Regions from separate parts of the uncultured Citricoccus sp. genome, predicted to be linked through region 1. Evidence: riboswitches for the same ligand, from Rfam matches in the RefSeq annotation. Region 1 holds a riboswitch; each other region holds the start of a gene.

Region 1 (5,865 bases):
CCCCAGAACACCTTCGGCCTCACGGCCCTGACGGCCTCGTCGTCGAAGAACCCGGCCAGCGGCCCGGTGCCCGCGCGCGCCGCCGCCCCGTCCTGGTCCGGGTTCACGGCGAAGCCGGAGAGCCCGACCACGCAGGCGTAGGCCTCCGGGTCCAGCCGCAGCAGCGAGGTGGCCATGGCCATCCCCATGGAGAACCCCAGCAGGGAGACGCTGGAGAAGTGCTCGCGCTGGGTGTCCACCCAGGCCTGCAGGTCCTCGACGGCGGCGCGCACCGCCAGCGGCGAGGAGGACATCGAGGTGCTCAGCGGGAACCAGGTGAACCCGCCGTGGTCCATGGCCAGCGGGGCCCGGACCGAGGCGATGGTGAACCTGCCCGGCAGTTCGGGGACGATCCCGAACAGGTCGTTCTCGTCCGCACCGTAGCCGTGCAGCACCACCAGCAGTGGGGTGCCCGCGCGCTCGGCCTCGGGACGGGACCAGCGGACGAACGGCTCGGGGGTGGCGGCAGCGGCGGCATCAGTCATACCCACAGGGTAGAGGCCCCCGGTGAGAGCCGATCAATCCGGCCGGTCAGAGTCCCAGGACCCGCTTCATCTCACCGGCCACCTGGTCCATGTCCGTCAGGAACCCGTCGTGGCCGATCGGCGAGTCGATCATGAACACCGGCACCTCACCGGGCAGCTGGCGGGCCAGTTCCTGGGACTGGCCCGGGAAGTAGAGCCGGTCCGAGTCGACCGCGGCGATGAACGCCGCGGCGGGGATCCCGGCCAGCACCTCCTCCTCGCTCCCGCGGCCCCGCGCCACGTCATGGCTCATCAGCGCCTCGGTGAGCACCAGGTAGCTGTTGGCGTCGAAGCGTCCGGCGAGCTTGGCCGCCTGGTGGTCCAGGTAGGACTCCACCTGGTACCGGCCGCTCCGGCGCAGCGGGTGGCCGAAGGGGTCCTCGTCCTGCTGCGGACTCCGCCCGAACCGGGACCCCATGTCCGGCTCGGAGCGGTACGTGATATGCGCGATCCGCCGGGCGATGCCCAGGCCGGCGTCGGGCCGGGAGCGGCCGTAGTAGTCGCCGCCCTGGAAGTCCGGGTCCAGCGTGATCGCCTGGACCTGGGCCTGGGCGAACGCGATCTGCTCGGCCGTGGAGTGGGCGCCGCAGGCGATGACGGCCATGCCGCGCACCCGCCCCGGGTAGGTCGCGGCCCATTCCAGGGCGCGGGCCCCGCCCATCGAGCCGCCGATCACGGCCTGCCACGCCTCGATGCCCAGGGCGTCCGCGAGGCGGGCCTCGGCATGGACGGAGTCCCGGATGGTGGTGAACGGGAACCGCGAACCCCACGGGGTGCCGTCCGCGTCCAGCGAGGACGGACCGGTCGTCCCGTAGCAGCCGCCCAGCATGTTGGGGGCCACCACGAACCACTGATCGGTGTCCACCGGCGCGCCCGGTCCGATGATGCCCTCCCACCAGCCGGCCTCCGGTTCCCCGGTGGAGGCGGCCACGTGGGTGGAACCGGTCAGGGCGTGCAGCACCAGCACGGCGTTGGACCTGTCCGCGTTCAGCGTGCCCCAGGTCTCGTAGGCGATCTCCACGGCGGGCAGGTGACCGCCGGCCTCGAAGTCGAAGGCGCCGATCCGCCGGGAGTGCAGGCCGCCGTCGGGAAGGGCGGTGCGGGTCTGGTGGGGGCTGGTCATGGTCATGGGGGTCCCTCCGTGCCTCACGCGCTGACGTTGGCGGCGGCGAACCCCTCCTCGAGGTCCGCCAGGATGTCATCGATGCTCTCCACGCCCACCGAGAGCCGGACCAGGCCGGGGGTGACACCGGCGGCGCGCTGCTCGGCCTCCGTCAACTGGGAGTGCGTGGTGGAGGCCGGGTGGATGACGAGCGAACGGATGTCGCCGATGTTGGCCACCTGGTGGTGCAGGCGCAGGGCGTCCACGAACCGCGCGCCGGCCTCGCGGCCACCGGCGATCTCGAAGGACACGAAGCCGCCGGCGCCCTGGGGCAGGTACTGCTGCGCGCGCTCGTACCAGGGGCTGGACGCCAGGCCCGGGTAGATCACGGCCTCGGCCTGGGCGTGGCCGTCCAGGTAGTCGGCGACCCTCTGCGCGTTGGCCACGTGACGCTCCATCCGCAGGGACAGGGTCTCCAGGCCGAGGTTGAGCAGGAAGGCGTTGAACGGGCTGATCGAGCTGCCGAGGTCGCGCAGCAACTGCACGCGGGCCTTCAGGATGTAGGCGAGGTTGGCACCGAGGATGCCCCCGACGCCCAGGTCCCGGGCGAACACCAGTCCGTTGTAGCTCTCGTCCGGGGTGTTGAAGCCCGGGAAGCGCTCCGGCTGGGAGGCGTAGTCAAAGGTCCCGGCGTCCACGATGACCCCGCCCATGGCCACGGCGTGGCCGCCGAGGTACTTGGTGGCCGAGTGCACGACCACGTCCGCGCCGTGCTCGATGGGCCGCAGCAGGTAGGGGGTGGCCAGGGTGTTGTCCACGATGAACGGCACGCCGGCGGCGTGGGCGACGTCGGCGATGCCCCGCAGGTCCGGCACGTCCCCGCGCGGGTTGCCGAGGGACTCGGCGAACAGCAGCTTCGTGGTGTCCCGGACGGCGCCCGCCCACTCCTCCAGGTCGTCCGGGTCCTGGACGAAGGTGGTGGTGATGCCGATCTTGGCCAGGGTGTGCTTGAACAGGTTCTGGGTGCCGCCGTAGAGGGAGGCCGAGACCACCACGTGGTCCCCCGCACCGGCGAGGTTGAGCACGGAGAAGGTGGTGGCCGCCTGCCCGGAGGCCAGCAGCAGGGCGCCCACCCCGCCCTCGAGGGCGGCGATCTTGCCCTCCACGGCCTCCTGGGTCGGGTTGCCGATGCGGGTGTAGATGGGCCCGAGGTCCTTCAGGGCGAACCGGTCGGCGGCGACCTCGTGGGAGGGGAAGTCGAAGGAGTTGGACTGGATGATCGGCAGCGCGGTGGCGCCGAAGGGGTTGACCTCCGGGATGCCGGCGTGCACCTGCCGGGTCTCGAAGCCCCAGTTCGCGGCGGAGTCCGTGGCGCCGGCCGGGTCGGTGTCCGGGGTGGCCTGGTTCGGGGTGTCAGTCATCGACATGGCTCCTGTATCCGTCCAGGGCCACCCGGTGGCATCACGGTGCCGTGAAGCATGCCGCGCCGTGGTGGCCCGCGCTTGCAGGTGCCGGTCGACACCCGCCTGGTCCTCACCCGGGGCACCCCACCGCGAGCTGGAGGGTTGCCGGCCAGCAAGCCGGGGCTCGATGCTGGCGCTCATGACCTGCGCCCAGTCTGCCAGATCGGTGCGAGCGGGTCATCCCGTTCGGTCACAGTGTGACCGCGGCCCCGCCGGAGTGTGATCTGCGCAACTTTTCAAGTGAGGGTAACCTAAGCGATCTCCGCCACGGGGAAGTGGGACGATATGGGCATGATGCGCCTTGATCACGTCTCGTACGCCGTCGGCCCCGAAGAGGGCCTCCCCGCCGCGGTGGCCCGGATCGCCGATGCCCTGGGCATCGAGCGAGTCAAGGGCGGGGTCCACCCCCGCTTCGGCACCCGCAACGCCATCTTCCCGTTGCGCAAGCACCAGTACCTGGAGGTCGTCGAGGTACTCGACCACCCCTCCTCCGGCAAGGCCCCGTTCGGACAGGCCGTGCGCGCCCGCTCCGAGATGGGCGGCGGCTGGATGGGCTGGTGCGTGGCCGTGGACGACCTGGCCCCGTTCGAGGAACGGCTCGAGCGCCAGTCCGTTCCGGGCAACCGCAAGTTCCCGGACGGCCGCGAGCTGACCTGGCGCCAGATCGGCATCAAGGGCCTCATCGCCGACCCGCAGGTGCCCTACCTGCTGCGCTGGGATGACGGCATGGAGGAGCTGCACCCCTCCCGCGCCGCGGAGCCGCAGGCGGAGCTGTCCTCCATCACGATCGCCGGATCGCGGGACCGGGTGCGGGGCTGGCTGGGACTGGACGACCCCGAGCAGAGGGTCGAGGACCTCAACGTCATCTACGAGTCCCCCTCCGGCACGCCCGGCATCCTCGAGGTCACCTTCGAGACCCCCAAGGGCACCGTCACCCTCTGACGCGCCCCGCGGCCCCCGCCCCCTCCCGGCCCCCGGCCCGGTGGGCGGGGGCCTTCGCGTCCAGGACGCCCGCCGGTCCCGCGTGGAGCCGACCGGAACAGGCGGCGCGGGCCGGGCTCAGGTGCCGAACAGCCCCAGCCGGGCCAGGGCCGGGTAGGCCACGAACCCGGTCACGTCCAGCAGCAGGTGGGCCACGACCAGGGGCATCACGCGCCGGTAGCGCACGTACAGCGCACCGAACACCAATCCCATGAGCAGGTTCCCCACTCCCGGCCCGATCCCCTGGTACAGGTGATAGGCCCCGCGCAGGACCGCGCATCCCACCACCACGGTCGTGGCGTTCAGGGGGACGACGGCGCCGCTCGCCCAGGTGCGCAGCCCACCGGGCTCGCCGGGCCGGGCCGGGTCCAGCCCGGACCTCAGTTGCTGCAGGTAGCCGAGCCGGTCGAAGAGCCAGGCCACCACGATGACCTCCTCCAGCAGCGCGTGCCGCAGCGCGGAGAGCACCAGGACCGGGGTGGTCCACCAGTACTCGTCCAGCGCGCTGCCCACGATGGCCGTGGTTACCCCGGCCGCCCGCCCGGCCGCGTAGACCGCCAGGGTCCCCAGGCCGATCGCCACGAACAGGGCCCCGCCCCAGGCCAGGTCGGCCCCCGGACGACGGGCGTCCAGGCCGAAGGTCCGGAACGGATTGCGGCCGCGGATCACCAGCAGGTGGAACACCAGCAGTACCGGCACCAGGGCGAAGACGATGTCCAGCAGCTGGTACGTGAGGTCCCAGTACTGCCGGTCCGCCAGCGGCGGGTTCAGCGTGGTGGTCTGCCCGGACAGCGGGCCCCGGCTCATCTTCTCCAGCAGGTTGACGATCGCGTAGACGGCCGACTGGCCCAGGGACAGCCCGAGCACGATCGCGATCTCCCAGCGGACCGTGCCGGCCGAGGGCGGGGTGATGGCCGAGGGGCGCAGGCGGTCGGTCGGCCGGGAGGCTGCGGGGGTGCTCACCGCACCAGTGTAGGAAGGGCCGCCGAGGGACACCCGCAGCGACCGGCGGATCGCGGCCCCGGGCCCGGTTACCGTGGATCCATGGCCTCCCCACCCACCGCAGCCGACCTCGCGCTCGCCCGTGCCGCCTCCGCGCGTCCGCTGGTCAGCGCCTCCCCCGCGGCGGCGGACCGGCTGGCCACGGCGGACTGGTCCGCGGGCACCGTGGAGGAGGGCGGGCAATTCCACCGTGTGCTGGTGCTGCCCGGTGTGGGGGCGGTGAGGATGGCCCGGAACGCGGTGGCCGCCGGGCGGCTGCCGGCGAACGTCGCGCTCGTGCAGGCCCTGACGAGCACGGCCCAGCTCCCCGTCGCCCTGCCCGTGCCCCTCACCGAGGTGGTCACCGGTGCGGACGGGACGGCCGCCGTGGTGCAGGAGTACCTGCCCGGCCGGGCGCATCCCCCGCACGAGGGCGACCCGGTGGTGCTGCGCGGACTGTGCGAGGCGCTGGCGGCCGTGGACACCGCCGCCCTGGAACCGCACCTGGGCCCGCCGTTCGCCTACCGCGGGCCGTGGACGGCCGAACGCGTGCGGACGGTGCGCCAGCTGCCGGCGCGCCTGCGGGAGACCTACGGCGGGCAATTGTGGGACGGCGAGTGGGCCGCCGACCATCCGGCGGTGACCGCGGCGGCCTTCCCGGAGACCGCCGGGGACCTGCTGGCCACCCTGACCGCGTGGACGCAGGACCCGGTGGTGGCCCCGTCCCTCGTGCACGGGGACCTGGCCGGGCACAACATGCGCTGGAAGCGTTCCG
Region 2 (5,865 bases), on a different contig from region 1:
TGACGGCCTCGTGTTCCAGGGCCGTCAGCGCACCCAGGCAGTCGGCCACCCGGCCCCGGTCCTCGGCGTCGGTCACCGCCTCGGAGACGTCGTCGTGGTCCCGGCCAAAGGATGCCGCGCCTGCCCGGAGCTCCCGGTCGCGTCGGGACTGGGTGGATCGCACCAGGTCCACGGCCCGCCGGTGGGTGATCGAGCAGACCCAGCCGATCACCGATCCCCGCTCGCGGCGGTACCCCCCGGCGCCACGCCAGGCGTCCAGCAGGGCCTCCTGGGTGACGTCAGCCGCCAGGTCCCGGTCCCGCACCACGCGCAGGGCCAGGCCATACGCACGCGGGGCGACGGCGTCGTAGAAGGCGGCGAAGGCCTGCTGATCCCCCTGGGCGCTGCGCCGGAGGTGGTCCACCAACTGGTCCTCACCGGCCCCGGTCCGCGGGCGCGGGCCTGGGGGCGTGGTCCCCGGTCCGGCGTCGCGCGTCATCCGGCCAGCGTATCCGCGCCCTGCTCCCCCGTGCGAGGCGAGGCCAGGATCGGCGTGGCGCTGGTTCGACCGCGGCGTCCCGGGATGCCCCTGGGGGCAACCGGGACGCCGTGCGCCGGTCACCGGCCCGGACCGGTCACGGGACGAGGGCCTCCGCCATCGAGTCGATGGCCCCGGAGAGCGTCTCCACGTGCATGCCCAGCCCCTCGGCGATGTCCGCGGCCGGCAGTTCTCCACCGCTGATCTCCTCGAAGAACTCCCCGGCCTGCGGGCGGTATCCGTCCAGGTCCATCAGGGCCTGCTCGGCGGCCTCGGTGTCCCCACCGGCCCGGGCCTGCGCATAGTCCACGAAGAACCCGATGTGCTCACGCCACAGTTCCAGGAACGCCGTGCCCTGCTCCTCGCCGGCCAGCGAGCCGATCTTCTCGGCGAGGGCCTTCGAATTGGTGTCCAGGGTGGCGGCCGCCGCGGTGAAGGCCTCCGAGTCGGTGCCACCCTGTGCGGTGTAGGCGGTGAACACGGCGATCCCGGCGAGGTAGACGTGCTCCTGCAGGTCGTAGGTGAGCTGAGCCCGCAGCGTGGCGGCGTCGTCCATCGGGTCGCCTTCCATCCCGGTGGCCGTGACGACGCCACCGGAGATGGTGGCCGCCGCCTCGCCGACGTGGTGCGCGGCCATCCGCAGGTCGTCGTAGGCGGCCGGGTCGCCGGCTGCGAGGCCGTCGATGGCCATGGTGAGGGTGTCCACATGGCCGTGCAGGGACTCCGTGACGGCCCCGGCCGGCAGCTCGCCGCCCGTGAGCTTCTCGAAGAACGAGCCGGCTTCCTGCGTGTACCCCTCGAGGTCCGCCATCGCCTGCTCCTTGGCGGCCGCGTCCCCACCCTTGGCGGCCGCGGCGTAGTCCACGAAGTAGCCGATGTGCTCGCGCCACAGCTGCAGGAACGCCTCCGAGGTCTCCGCGTCCGAGGCGGCCTCGATGGTGGCTGCCAGCTCCTGGGAGTTCTCGTCCAGGGCGGCGGAGGCCAGTTCGGTCTCCGGGCTGTCGAGTTCGGTGGCGTAGGCCGTGGCCACCGTCATCCCGGCCAGGTAGACGTGCTCCTGCAGTTGTGCCGTCAAGGTGGCTCGCACGGTCGCCGCGTCGGAGGAGGGGTCTCCCCCCACGTCTGCCGCGGTGGCGAATCCGGTGGCCAGGGTCTCGGCGGTCTTGGGCATGTGGGCCGCGGCGGTCCGGGCGTCGGCGAACGGGTCACCGGTGGAGGCCGGCATCGGCATGTCCTCCGACGCACCGCCCTCCATGCCCCCGGACGTGTTCGCGGAGGCCGAGGGCGAGGCGGACATCGACGCCGAGGCGGTGGACTGGTCCGGTTGCGCGCCTGCGTCCCCTCCGGCGCCGCAGGCGGCGAGGGACAGGGCGAGGGCAATGGTGCCGAGGACGGCCGCGGACTTCTTCGTGGTGTTCGTGGTCATGACTGCTCCTTGGTCGATCCAGCGTTGACGTCTGGTGTTCGGAGCAGGTGCCGGGCCGGATGGGTCCGGCGTGGAAATTCTCGTCGCGAGGTCCGGAAAGCCCCCTCAGGCCGTGCCTGTGGACAGGTAGGGCACCGGCGCGGTGCCGTTGACCTCCCAGTCGCCCACCATGCGGGCCATGAAGACCGCCGGGTCGTGGCTGGCCAGGGTCCGTGCGTTGCGCCAGTGCCGGTCCAGCTGCAGCTCGGTGCTCGTGGCGGAGGCGCCGAGGGTGTCGAAGATGCGCGTGCAGGTGTCCAGGACGAGCCGGGGCACCATCACGTGCGCCCGATGGGCCGTCAGGGCGGCGCGTTGCAGGGCCTCGGCGGCAGCACCGTCGTCGCCGCCGTCATCGCCCGCGTCCGCCCCGACGGCGGCTCGCCCGCCCTGGGTGTCGCGCCCCGCGGCCGCGAGCGCCAGCGCCGCGTCCAGGTCACGTCCGGCGGCACGGACCAGTTCCTCGGCGGTGGCCTGCTGGGCGGACAGCTCGCCGATGATCCCCAGGAGCTGGTCGTCCTCCCGCGGGGTGAGCCCGCCCGCGGTGTTCGGTGACCGGCGCCGGCGCTTCGTCTGGTCGACCCCGTCCCTCAGCGCGGCCCGCCCGACCCCGGCGAGCAGGGCCATCAGGGTGGCCTCGTGGTGCAGCGGCACGTGCCCGTCGGCCGGTGGCAGCGCCAGCAGCTCCTCGACGCCGGCCCGGTCGAACTCGACCGTGCCGGTACCGGTCAGCCGCTGGCCGAACCCGTCCCAGTCGTCCTTGACGAGCGTCCGCGGTTGACGGACCCTCACGACGGCGAGCGCCAGCCGCGCGGAGCCCGGGGAGCCTCCGGGGGCACCGGACGCCAGGTTCTGCCGGGAACCGCCGCGACGGCGCCCGGGCAGGGGAACGGCGTCGTCGAGGCGGGCCGTCGCCAGGGTCCACGTGGCGAAGATGCTGCCGGTGGTGTAGTACTTGCGGCCGCTGATCCGCAGCTGGCCGCCCTCGTCCCGGGAGACGGTCGTGTCCATCTCGCCCAGCGCCGGCCCGCGGGCCTCGGACAGCGCGCTGCCGGCCAGTTCGCCGTCCGCCACCCGTTCCAGCCACCTCGTGCGCAGGGCCTCGTCCGGCTGGGCGAGGACGTGCTCGACGAAGCTGAGGTGGCTACGGACCAGGTGCGCCGTGTTCGCGTCCACCGCGGCGAGGTCCATCAGCAGGCGCAGCATGTCCTCCTGCCCGGCACCGGAGCCCCCGGCCTCCACCGGGACGGTGAGCGTGCCGATCCCCACCGCACGGAGCTGCTCGAGAGCGGCGAAGGGCAGGTGACGGCCGGCCTCCCGGGCCGGTTCCCCTCGGGCGATGTCCTGGAGGGCGGGGGCGAACCGCCCGGCCAGGTCCTGGTAGGTGGTGGCGTGCACGGTCGAGGTCATGGAATCTCCCATCGGTCCCGGCGGTAGCACCCGGTCCCCTGTCAAGGGCGGGTTGCTGCGGCGTCGTCGATCCGGGTCTCTCGGCCGCTCTGGATGGCTATGGCTCCATGGGAACAGCCCCGGCACCCCGGTCCGCCACGATGTGACGTTTTGTGTCGAACGCCGTTCCGGTGCCGGATTGACAGGACTCCCCCACGACCTGATTGACTGGACGCGCAACCATCCAGAGCGGCCGAGAGATCTGGCTCCGTGACGCCGCAGCAACCCTCCGCTTCACCGGGCAAGGGTGCTCATGCCAGAAGCGATGGAGAGTGATCACCATGACTGCCCTTGCCGAACTGAGCCCTGCCGGCCGCGCCCCCGCGCGGGCCCGGGGCGCCGCCACCGCCCCGGACGCACCGGAGAGCCTTGCGGTGGAGTTCCGCGGCGTCGGCCGCGCGTTCCCCACCGCCGAGGGCCCCCGGGCCGTGTTGCGGGACATCACCCTGACCGTGGAACCCGGCGAGGTGCTGGCCATCCTCGGCGCCTCCGGTTGCGGCAAGTCCACCCTGCTGCGGGCCGCCGGCGGACTGGACACCGGCAACTCCGGGGACATCCTCATCGGCGGCGAGCCGGTCACCGCCCATGACCCACGCACCGCCGTCGGCTTCCAGGAACCGCGCCTGATGCCCTGGCGCACCCTGCACCAGAACGTGGCCCTGGGCCTGCCGCACGGCACGGGCCGCAGCGAGGGCCGGAAGCGCGTGGACGAGCTGCTCGATCTCGTCGGGCTGGGCGCCCACGCCGATCACCGGCCCCGCGAGGTCTCCGGCGGCATGGCCCAGCGGACCTCGCTGGCCCGGGCACTGGCCCGGCGCCCCGGCGTCCTGCTGCTGGACGAACCGTTCGGCGCCCTCGACGCGCTGACCCGGCTGAAGATGCAGGACCTGCTCCTGGACATCCACGCCCGCACGGCCACCACCATCCTGCTGGTCACCCACGACGTGGACGAGGCACTGCAGCTGGCCGACCGCATCCTGCTGCTCGGCAAGGATCCCGGCGCCGCTGCCGGGGCCACCGCCCGCAAGGTCCTCACCGTGCCCGGGACGCGTCCGCGCCCCCGCAGCTCAGCCGAGCTGGCCGCGCTGCGCTCGGAGCTGCTCGACGGCCTCGGCGTCGACGCCCACCGGCACTGACCGCTCCGGTGCCGCACCGGCGGCACCGCCCCGCCGACTCTGACCGGCGCCCACTGTCCCCGGACCGCCCCCTGCTCGACCCTTCCGCCCCTCTTGTTCCACCCTCCCCGCCCCCGTGCGATCCCCTGTCCTGAAAGGCACCACCATGCGCTCCCGACTCACGCTCTCCGCCGCGGTCCTCGCCGTCTCCGCCCTCGCCCTCACCGGGTGCGTGGCCGGGGAGGGTTCGGGCGGTGACGCCGCCGAGGCCGGTGCCCCGGCTGGCGGTGCCAAGACCCTGGACATCGACTTCGCCACCTACAACCCGCTCTCCCTGGTCATCAAGGAGAAGGGCTGGCTGGAGGAGGAGCTCTCCGACGAGGGCGTCACCGTCAACTGGGTCCAGTCCGCGGGGTCCAACAAGGCCAATGAGGCGCTGCGCGCGGAGGCCGTCGACGTCGGCTCCACCGCCGGCTCCGCGGCCCTGCTGGCCCGCGCCAACGGCACCGAGATCAAGACGATCGGCCTCTACTCCCAGCCGGAGTGGGCGGCCCTGGTCACCACCGCCGACTCGGGCATCACGGAGGTCACCGACCTGGTGGGCAAGAACGTGGCCGCCACCAAGGGCACGGACCCGTACTTCTTCCTCATCCAGGCCCTCGAGGAGGCCGGAGTGGACCCCTCCGAGGTCACCGTCCAGAACCTGCAGCACGCCGACGGCAACTCCGCCCTGGCCAACGGCTCCGTGGACGCCTGGTCCGGACTGGACCCGATCATGGCCGGTGCCGAGGCCGAGGGCGCCGAGCTGTTCTACCGCAACGTGGACTTCAACACGTACGGCTTCCTCAACGCCACCGAGTCCTTCCTCGAGAAGTCCCCCGAGCTGGCCCAGGCCGTGCTGGACGTCTACGAGAAGGCGCGCGCCTGGGCGCTGGAGAACCCCGAGGAGACCGCCGCGATCCTCGCCGAGGTCGCCGGCCTCGAGGAGGACGTGGCCACCACCGTCATCCAGGAGCGCTCCAACCTGGACGTGGACCCGGTCCCCGGGCAGGCCCAGCTCGACGTGCTCGAGAGGGTCGGCCCCATCCTGGTGGAGACCGGTGACGTCGCCAGCCAGGAGAACGTGGACGCCGCGCTGGCCGAGCTGCTCGAGCCCTCCTACGCCGAGAAGGCCACGCAGTGAGTACCCCCGCGTCCCCGAACACCGTCACCCCGGCCTCGGCCCCGGCGGACCTGGCCGCGGGCGAACGGAACCGGCGTGCGGCACCGGCCGGTTCCGGCCCCGGGACGCCGCGCGCCCGCGGAGCCCTGGGCACCGCGGC
Region 3 (5,865 bases), on a different contig from region 1:
CTGGGCCTGGGAGAACCGCTCCGTGACCTCCTCGGGCGTGGGGGCCTGCAGCGCGGACTGGATGGTCGCGAACACCCGGGACTCGTCCAGGAACGTGGTGTTGGCCCCGTTCGGCGCCTCCTCGGTGGAGGGGCGGTAGTTGATGTTCAGGATCCCGGCGTGCGGGCTCGTCCAGTACCCCACCTGGGCGTCATAGCTCTCCGGGGTGGAGAACGCACCCCCGAAGAACTCGGACGGCGTGCCCGGGCGCAGCACCAGGTCGAAGCCTGCGGCCCGTGCCTGCTCCTGGAAGTTCTGGATCACGGTGTTGCCGTCCGGGGTGATGATGCTGTTCAGGCCGTAGACCACGAGCGCCTGCAGGCGTCGGCCGTCCTTCGTCCGGGTCCCGTCGGGGTCCCGGCCGGTCCAGCCGGCCTGGTCCAGCAGCTCGTTGGCCCGGTGCAGGTCGAACGGGTACTCGGCGGCGGCGTCCTCGTCGTAGTCCGGGGTGGTCTGGGAGAGGTAGCCGCTGGGCTCGAAGGGGACGGTGCCGAGGAAGGCCGAGGCCACGTTGGCCTCCCGGTCCGTGGCGAAGCTCAGGGCCTGGCGGACCTGCTGGTCCGTGAAGATGCCCCGCTGCGTGTTCAGGCTCATCACCACGGGCCGGCCCGGGGTGATGTACTGCGTGAAGTCGTAGTCCTCGCGGGCCTGGGCGATGTTCACGGCCGGCACCTCGCCGATCGCATCCATCTCCCCGGACAGCAGCGAACCGTACCGGGACGTGTTGTCCGGGACGATGTTCCACCGGATGCCCGCCACGTGGGCCGGGCCCTGGTGCCGGGCGTTCTGCGGCGCCCAGTCGTAGTCGTCATTGCGCTCGAACTCGATGTACTCCCCGCGCTTCCAGTCCTTGACGGTGAACGGCCCGGAGCCGATGGGCTCGGTGCAGTTCTCCTCATCGGTGCGGGACTGCAGGGCCGTGGGTGACTGCAGGCCGAAGTAGGACTGGGAGATGGTGGACAGGAACGGGGAGAACGGGGCGGACAGGTGGATCCGGACGGTGTGCTCGTCCAGCACCTCCGAGTGGTCGTAGAACCCGCCGAGGTGGGCGGCGGCGGTGCCGTTGCCGCCGTCCAGCCAGTAATCGAAGTTGTAGGCCACGGCCTCGGCGTCCAGGGCGGTGCCGTCCGTGAAGGTCACGTCCTCGCGCAGCCGCAGCGTCCAGGCCCGGCCGTCCTCCGACACCTCCCAGCCGGTGGCGATCCAGGGGACCACCGAGCCGTCCTCGGTGTGGGACACCAGGTTGTCCAGGACCTGGCGGGCGGTGAAGTTCTCCTGGATCCAGCCGCCGAAGATGCAGTTGGGCTCCTGGAGGTGGCCGTACTCGATCACGCCGCCCTGGACCGGCCCGGCACCGGCGGCGCCGGTCAGCGCCGCCTGGTCCGGGCCGGCGTCGGGATCCGTTCCGGCGCCGCGACCGGTGCCGGGACCTGCGGAGCAGGCGCTCAGGACCAGCGTGGCCGCGGTCAGGACGGCGAGCCCGGTGGTCCGGGGCCCGGGGAGTCGAGGGGTGCGGGGCGTCGTCCGGAGTCCGGGCGCGCTCGGGGAAGGTGGGGTGCTCATGGGGTTCCTTTCGCCGTGATCCAGCGCAGGCAGAAGTGGGTGGTGGGGCTCAGGCCCCGGTCGGCACGGTGGCGAAGGCGCCCCGGTACCGGGCGGCCGGGTGCGTCTGGGGCAGGCGGTCCCGGCCGAAGAGCTTCTGGCGCAGGGTGCCCGGCGCGTACTCGGACTGCGCCAGGCCGCGCTCGCGCAGCACGGGCAGGACCTGGTCCGCGAACTCCTCGAAGGAACCGGGGATCACCCAGTTGATGACATTGATGCCGTCCACGCCGGCGTCCTGCCAGTCCTGGAGCCGGTCCGCGATCTGCTCGGGGGTGCCCACCAGGCGGTTGTTGCGGTGGCTGCGCCAGGCGACGTCGGCGACCACGGGCTCGCGGTCCGTGATGGCCTTGGAGGTCCACTCGGAGAAGCCCTTCTGGGTGTTGGTCTCCAGGTCTTTCAACGGGGTCTCGGGAGGGTAGACACGGCCGTCCGGGTCGACCAGGGCGGCGTGGGCCAGGTAGCCCTCCACGGAGGCGTACTCCTCGTACTCGGCCAGCGTGCGCCGGGCCTGCTGCTCCGTCTCGCCGATGACGAAGCTCAGGCCCTGGAAGAACTTGATGTCCTCCGGTGCCCGGCCGGCCTCGACGGCGCGGCGGCGGGTGTCCTCGATCTGCTGGCGGGCGATGTCCGGGGTCGCCGCGATGAGGAACACGGCCTCGGCGTTGCGGGCGGCGAAGTCCCGGCCGGAGGCGGAGGATCCCGCCTGGTACAGCAGCGGTGTCCGCTGCGGGGACGGTGAGGGCAGGTGCGGGCCCTCCACCGAGTAGCGCCGGCCCTCGTGGTGGATCTTGTGGACCTTCGCCGGGTCCGAGTACCGGGAGCCCTGCCGATCCTTGACGACCGCTCCCTCGTCCCACGAGCCCTCCCAGAGCTTGTAGGCGACGTCCACGTACTCCTCGGCCCAGGCGTAGCGCTCGGCGTGGTCGGTCAGCCGTGGCAGGCCGAAGTTGCGTGAACCGTTGTCCTGGGTCCCGGTGACGATGTTCCAGGCGATCCGGCCGTTCGAGATGTGGTCGAGCGTGGAGAGCTGGCGGGCGAACTGGAACGGGTGGGACTGGAAGACGTTGGAGGTGGTGGCCAGGCCCAGGTGCTCGGTCACCACGGCCAGCGCGCCGAGCAGCACGGTCGGGTCGTTGGAGGGGATCTGCAGGCCCTCGTTGACGTACACGGAGTAGTCGGCGTCGGCGTCGCCGTAGTGGCCGACGACGTCCGCGAAGAACATGGCGTCGAACCTCGCGGCCTCGAGGGTGCGGGCCAGGTCGATCCAGGTGCGGACGTCGGTGAACTCGGCCTGCCCGGCGTCGGGGCGACGCCACTGGCCGTGGTGGATGTGACTGGTGGTGTTCATGACGAAAGCGTTGAAGTGCAGGGGCGTGCGGGCGATGGGGGCCATGGTGTCTCTTCCCGGTCGGTGGCACTCCGGGGATGCCCGGAACGCACCGGGGCGCGCGCAGGCGGCCTCGATGCACCGGGCGGGGTGCCGTACTTGCCGGTCACGGGTGCGTGCCGGCCGAATCATCACCTGGAGCACCCCACTACAGCGAGAGGGTTGCTGTCCGGTCAGCCAGGGCTTATGGCCGGATCTCGTGATTCCGTTACCGAGCGTAGACCCCGGCGCCGGTCCCGCCAAGGGATCCGCCGGCACCGGTTAACGTCCCGTCATCCCCGGCCGGGGCGAGGGCCACCGGGTCCTTCCATGACGCCGGGGGGACATACGGCGACATCTGCGCGGGCCGGGCACGCGAAGGCCCCCGCCGTGCGGTGCACGACGGGGGCCGGTGGCGCAGGCCAGGACCGTGGGTCAGGCGGAACCGATGCGGTAGGACCGCGACGGCGGGGTGGCGTTGACCTCCCACTCGCCGATGATCCGCGCGCGGTAGATGAGCGGATTGTGGCTGGCCAGCACGCGCGCGTTGCGCCAGTGCCGGTCCAGGCGCCTCGACTGGCTCGTGGCCGAGGCCCCGCCCACCTCGAACAGCTGGGTCGCGGCGGCCAGCACGTTCTTCGCGATCACCTGCTGGGCCTGGTAGACGCGGACGTACAGGGCGTTGACGTCCTCCTCCGGCAGCACCTCGCCCCCGGCCTCGCGTTCGAGGATTCCTCCCAGGGCGGCGACCACCGCGTCGAGCGCCACGCGGGAGGCGAAGGCCGCCGAGGAGAGCTCACCGACCACCTGCAGCACCTGGGCGTCGTCACGGGGCAGTTCGGTCACCCCGTGACTGAAGGACCGGCGCCGGCCGCGTACGTAGTCCCCGGCGTCACGCACGATCGCCTCGGCGATGCCCGTCAGGGTCGCCAGGTGCAGGAACTGCCAGGACGCCTGGCCGGTGGCCACGCGGGTGCCGTCGTCCAGGCCGGAGGTGTAGACCTCCTCCGGGTCGACCGGGGTGTTGTCGAACACCGTGGTCCCCGAGGCCGTGAGCTGCTGGCCGAACCCGTCCCAGTCGTCCAGGAGCCGGACACCGGGGGCGTCCGCGGGCACGGTCGCGGCGATCTCCTCACCGCGGGCGTCGACCGCCGCCACGATGATCCAGTCCGCGTACAGGGACCCGGTCGAGTAGTACTTGGTGCCGTTGAGCCGCCAGGTGCCCTCGGCGTCCTGCACCAGCCGGGTGGTCCCCTCCCCCACCGCGTTGTTGACCTCGGTGATGGCGTTCCCGACGACGGCCCCCGCGCCCAGACGGCGCAGCCAGCGGTCCCGGAAGGCCGCGTCCGGGTGGCCCAGCACGTTCTCCTGGTTGATCAGGTGGGCACGCAGCGCCTGGGTCAGGTTGGAGTCCGCGGCGGCGAGCTCGACGATCAGCTCCGCGGACTGGGCGAAGCTCAGGCCGGCGCCGCCGTACTCCACCGGCACGCGCAACGAGGTGAAGCCGGCCTCGGCGAGGCGGCGCACGGCGTCGCGGTCGATGATCCGGTCCGCCTCCCGCGCGGCCGCGCTCGATGCGATGGACCGGAAGACCGGGTCCAGGCGCTCGCGGACCTGCACGAACCGCGCTGCGGACCGGTCGGCGGGGTGGTCCGCGGGCCGGCCGGGTGTCCCTGCCGTGGCCGGGGAACCGGCGAGCGGGGCGCGTCGTTCGGATGTCGTGGTCATCATGCTCCTTCGGTGGTGGATGCGGTGGGCGCTCCCGCGCCGGCGGCCGTGGCGCCGGCCCGCGGGTCGGAGTTGCGGGCGGTGGAGTGGAACGGCGGGACGGTGCCGTTGATCCGGTGGTCCCCGACCGCCTGGGTGCGGTAGATCAGCGGGGTGTGGCTGGCGACGGTGCGGGCGTTCAGCCAGTGCCGGTGCAGGTGCCGCGAGGCGTCCGTGGCGGAGGCGCCACCGGACTCGAAGATCTGGTTCGTGGCCTCGAGGATCAGCTCCGAGACCACGACGGTGGCCTCGGACAGGGCGACGTTGGCGCGGGTGTGGGCGTCCAGCACCACCGGGTCCTCGAGGTCCAGGTGGCCGCGCACGCTCCGGTAGGAGTCCTCGACGACGGCGGCGGCACCGGTCACGATGTGCCGGGCGGCGGAGACCTTGGCGGAGACGGAGCCGATGACCTGGTGGACCAGCGGGTCCTCGGCAGGGGTCTCGGCGGTGGCGTGGTCGTAGGTGCGCCGGCGAGCGCGCACGAAGTCCGTGATCGAGGACAGCGCGGCCACGCCGATGCCGGCCTGCGTGGCGGCCAGCACGACCCACAGCACCGCATAGGCCAGCACACCGGTGGGGACGTTGAACTCCTGGGTCCGGTGCGCACGCACGGGGACGTCGTCGAAGGTGGTGGTGCCGGAGGCGGTGAGTCGCTGTCCGAAGCCGTTCCAGTCATCGGTGCGCGTCACGCCCCGGTCCCTCGCGTCCACGATGGCGAAGATCGGTCCCTCGTCCTCGCGGCCGGGCCGGGTGGCCGTCACCAGCAGGTAGTCGGCGAAGACGGCCCCGGTGGAGTAGAACTTGTCCCCCGTGATCTCCGCGATCTCGGTGTCCCCGACCGCCGCGGCCGCCTGGGCGGTGTCCGGGTCCACGTCGACCCAGCGCACGGGACGCCTGCCCGCGGAGGGCGGCAACTCGACGAGGGCGTTGCCGAAGATCCTCCCCGCGGCCACCTCGGCGAGCCACCACTCCGACACTGCTCCCTGGGACTCGTTCTGGTGCTGCTCGGTGAACATGAAGTGCCCGTGCAGGGCCTGCGGCAGGTTCGAGTCCGCGGCGGCCAGGTCCACCAGCAGGCCGGTGAGCTGGGG

What was found. Region 1 has a riboswitch for S-adenosylmethionine ahead of Q0283_RS17155 (O-acetylhomoserine aminocarboxypropyltransferase/cysteine synthase family protein). Riboswitches for the same ligand answer to the same signal wherever they lie in the genome.
Region 2: another riboswitch for S-adenosylmethionine. It lies ahead of Q0283_RS10150 (ABC transporter ATP-binding protein); the one in region 1 lies ahead of Q0283_RS17155 (O-acetylhomoserine aminocarboxypropyltransferase/cysteine synthase family protein).
Region 3: another riboswitch for S-adenosylmethionine. It lies ahead of Q0283_RS02785 (LLM class flavin-dependent oxidoreductase); the one in region 1 lies ahead of Q0283_RS17155 (O-acetylhomoserine aminocarboxypropyltransferase/cysteine synthase family protein).

The regions. Positions count from the first base shown of each region.
Region 1 is NZ_CALMQR010000152.1:11,482-17,346, forward strand. Features, by position in the region: gene Q0283_RS17145 (alpha/beta hydrolase) at 1-524, opposite strand, end outside; gene Q0283_RS17150 (homoserine O-acetyltransferase) at 571-1,692, opposite strand; gene Q0283_RS17155 (O-acetylhomoserine aminocarboxypropyltransferase/cysteine synthase family protein) at 1,710-3,086, opposite strand; SAM riboswitch class IV at 3,159-3,273, opposite strand; gene Q0283_RS17160 (VOC family protein) at 3,414-4,070, shown strand; gene Q0283_RS17165 (CPBP family intramembrane glutamic endopeptidase) at 4,188-5,072, opposite strand; gene Q0283_RS17170 (aminoglycoside phosphotransferase family protein) at 5,154-5,865, shown strand, end outside.
Region 2 is NZ_CALMQR010000080.1:2,056-7,920, reverse strand. Features, by position in the region: gene Q0283_RS10165 (sigma-70 family RNA polymerase sigma factor) at 1-478, opposite strand, end outside; gene Q0283_RS10160 (hypothetical protein) at 615-1,943, opposite strand; gene Q0283_RS10155 (acyl-CoA dehydrogenase family protein) at 2,049-3,389, opposite strand; SAM riboswitch class I at 3,395-3,489, opposite strand; SAM riboswitch class I at 3,606-3,700, shown strand; gene Q0283_RS10150 (ABC transporter ATP-binding protein) at 3,701-4,564, shown strand; gene Q0283_RS10145 (aliphatic sulfonate ABC transporter substrate-binding protein) at 4,710-5,726, shown strand; gene Q0283_RS10140 (ABC transporter permease) at 5,723-5,865, shown strand, end outside.
Region 3 is NZ_CALMQR010000031.1:46,703-52,567, reverse strand. Features, by position in the region: gene Q0283_RS02790 (ABC transporter substrate-binding protein) at 1-1,602, opposite strand, end outside; gene Q0283_RS02785 (LLM class flavin-dependent oxidoreductase) at 1,652-3,034, opposite strand; SAM riboswitch class IV at 3,119-3,233, opposite strand; gene Q0283_RS02780 (acyl-CoA dehydrogenase family protein) at 3,443-4,738, opposite strand; gene Q0283_RS02775 (acyl-CoA dehydrogenase) at 4,735-5,865, opposite strand, start outside.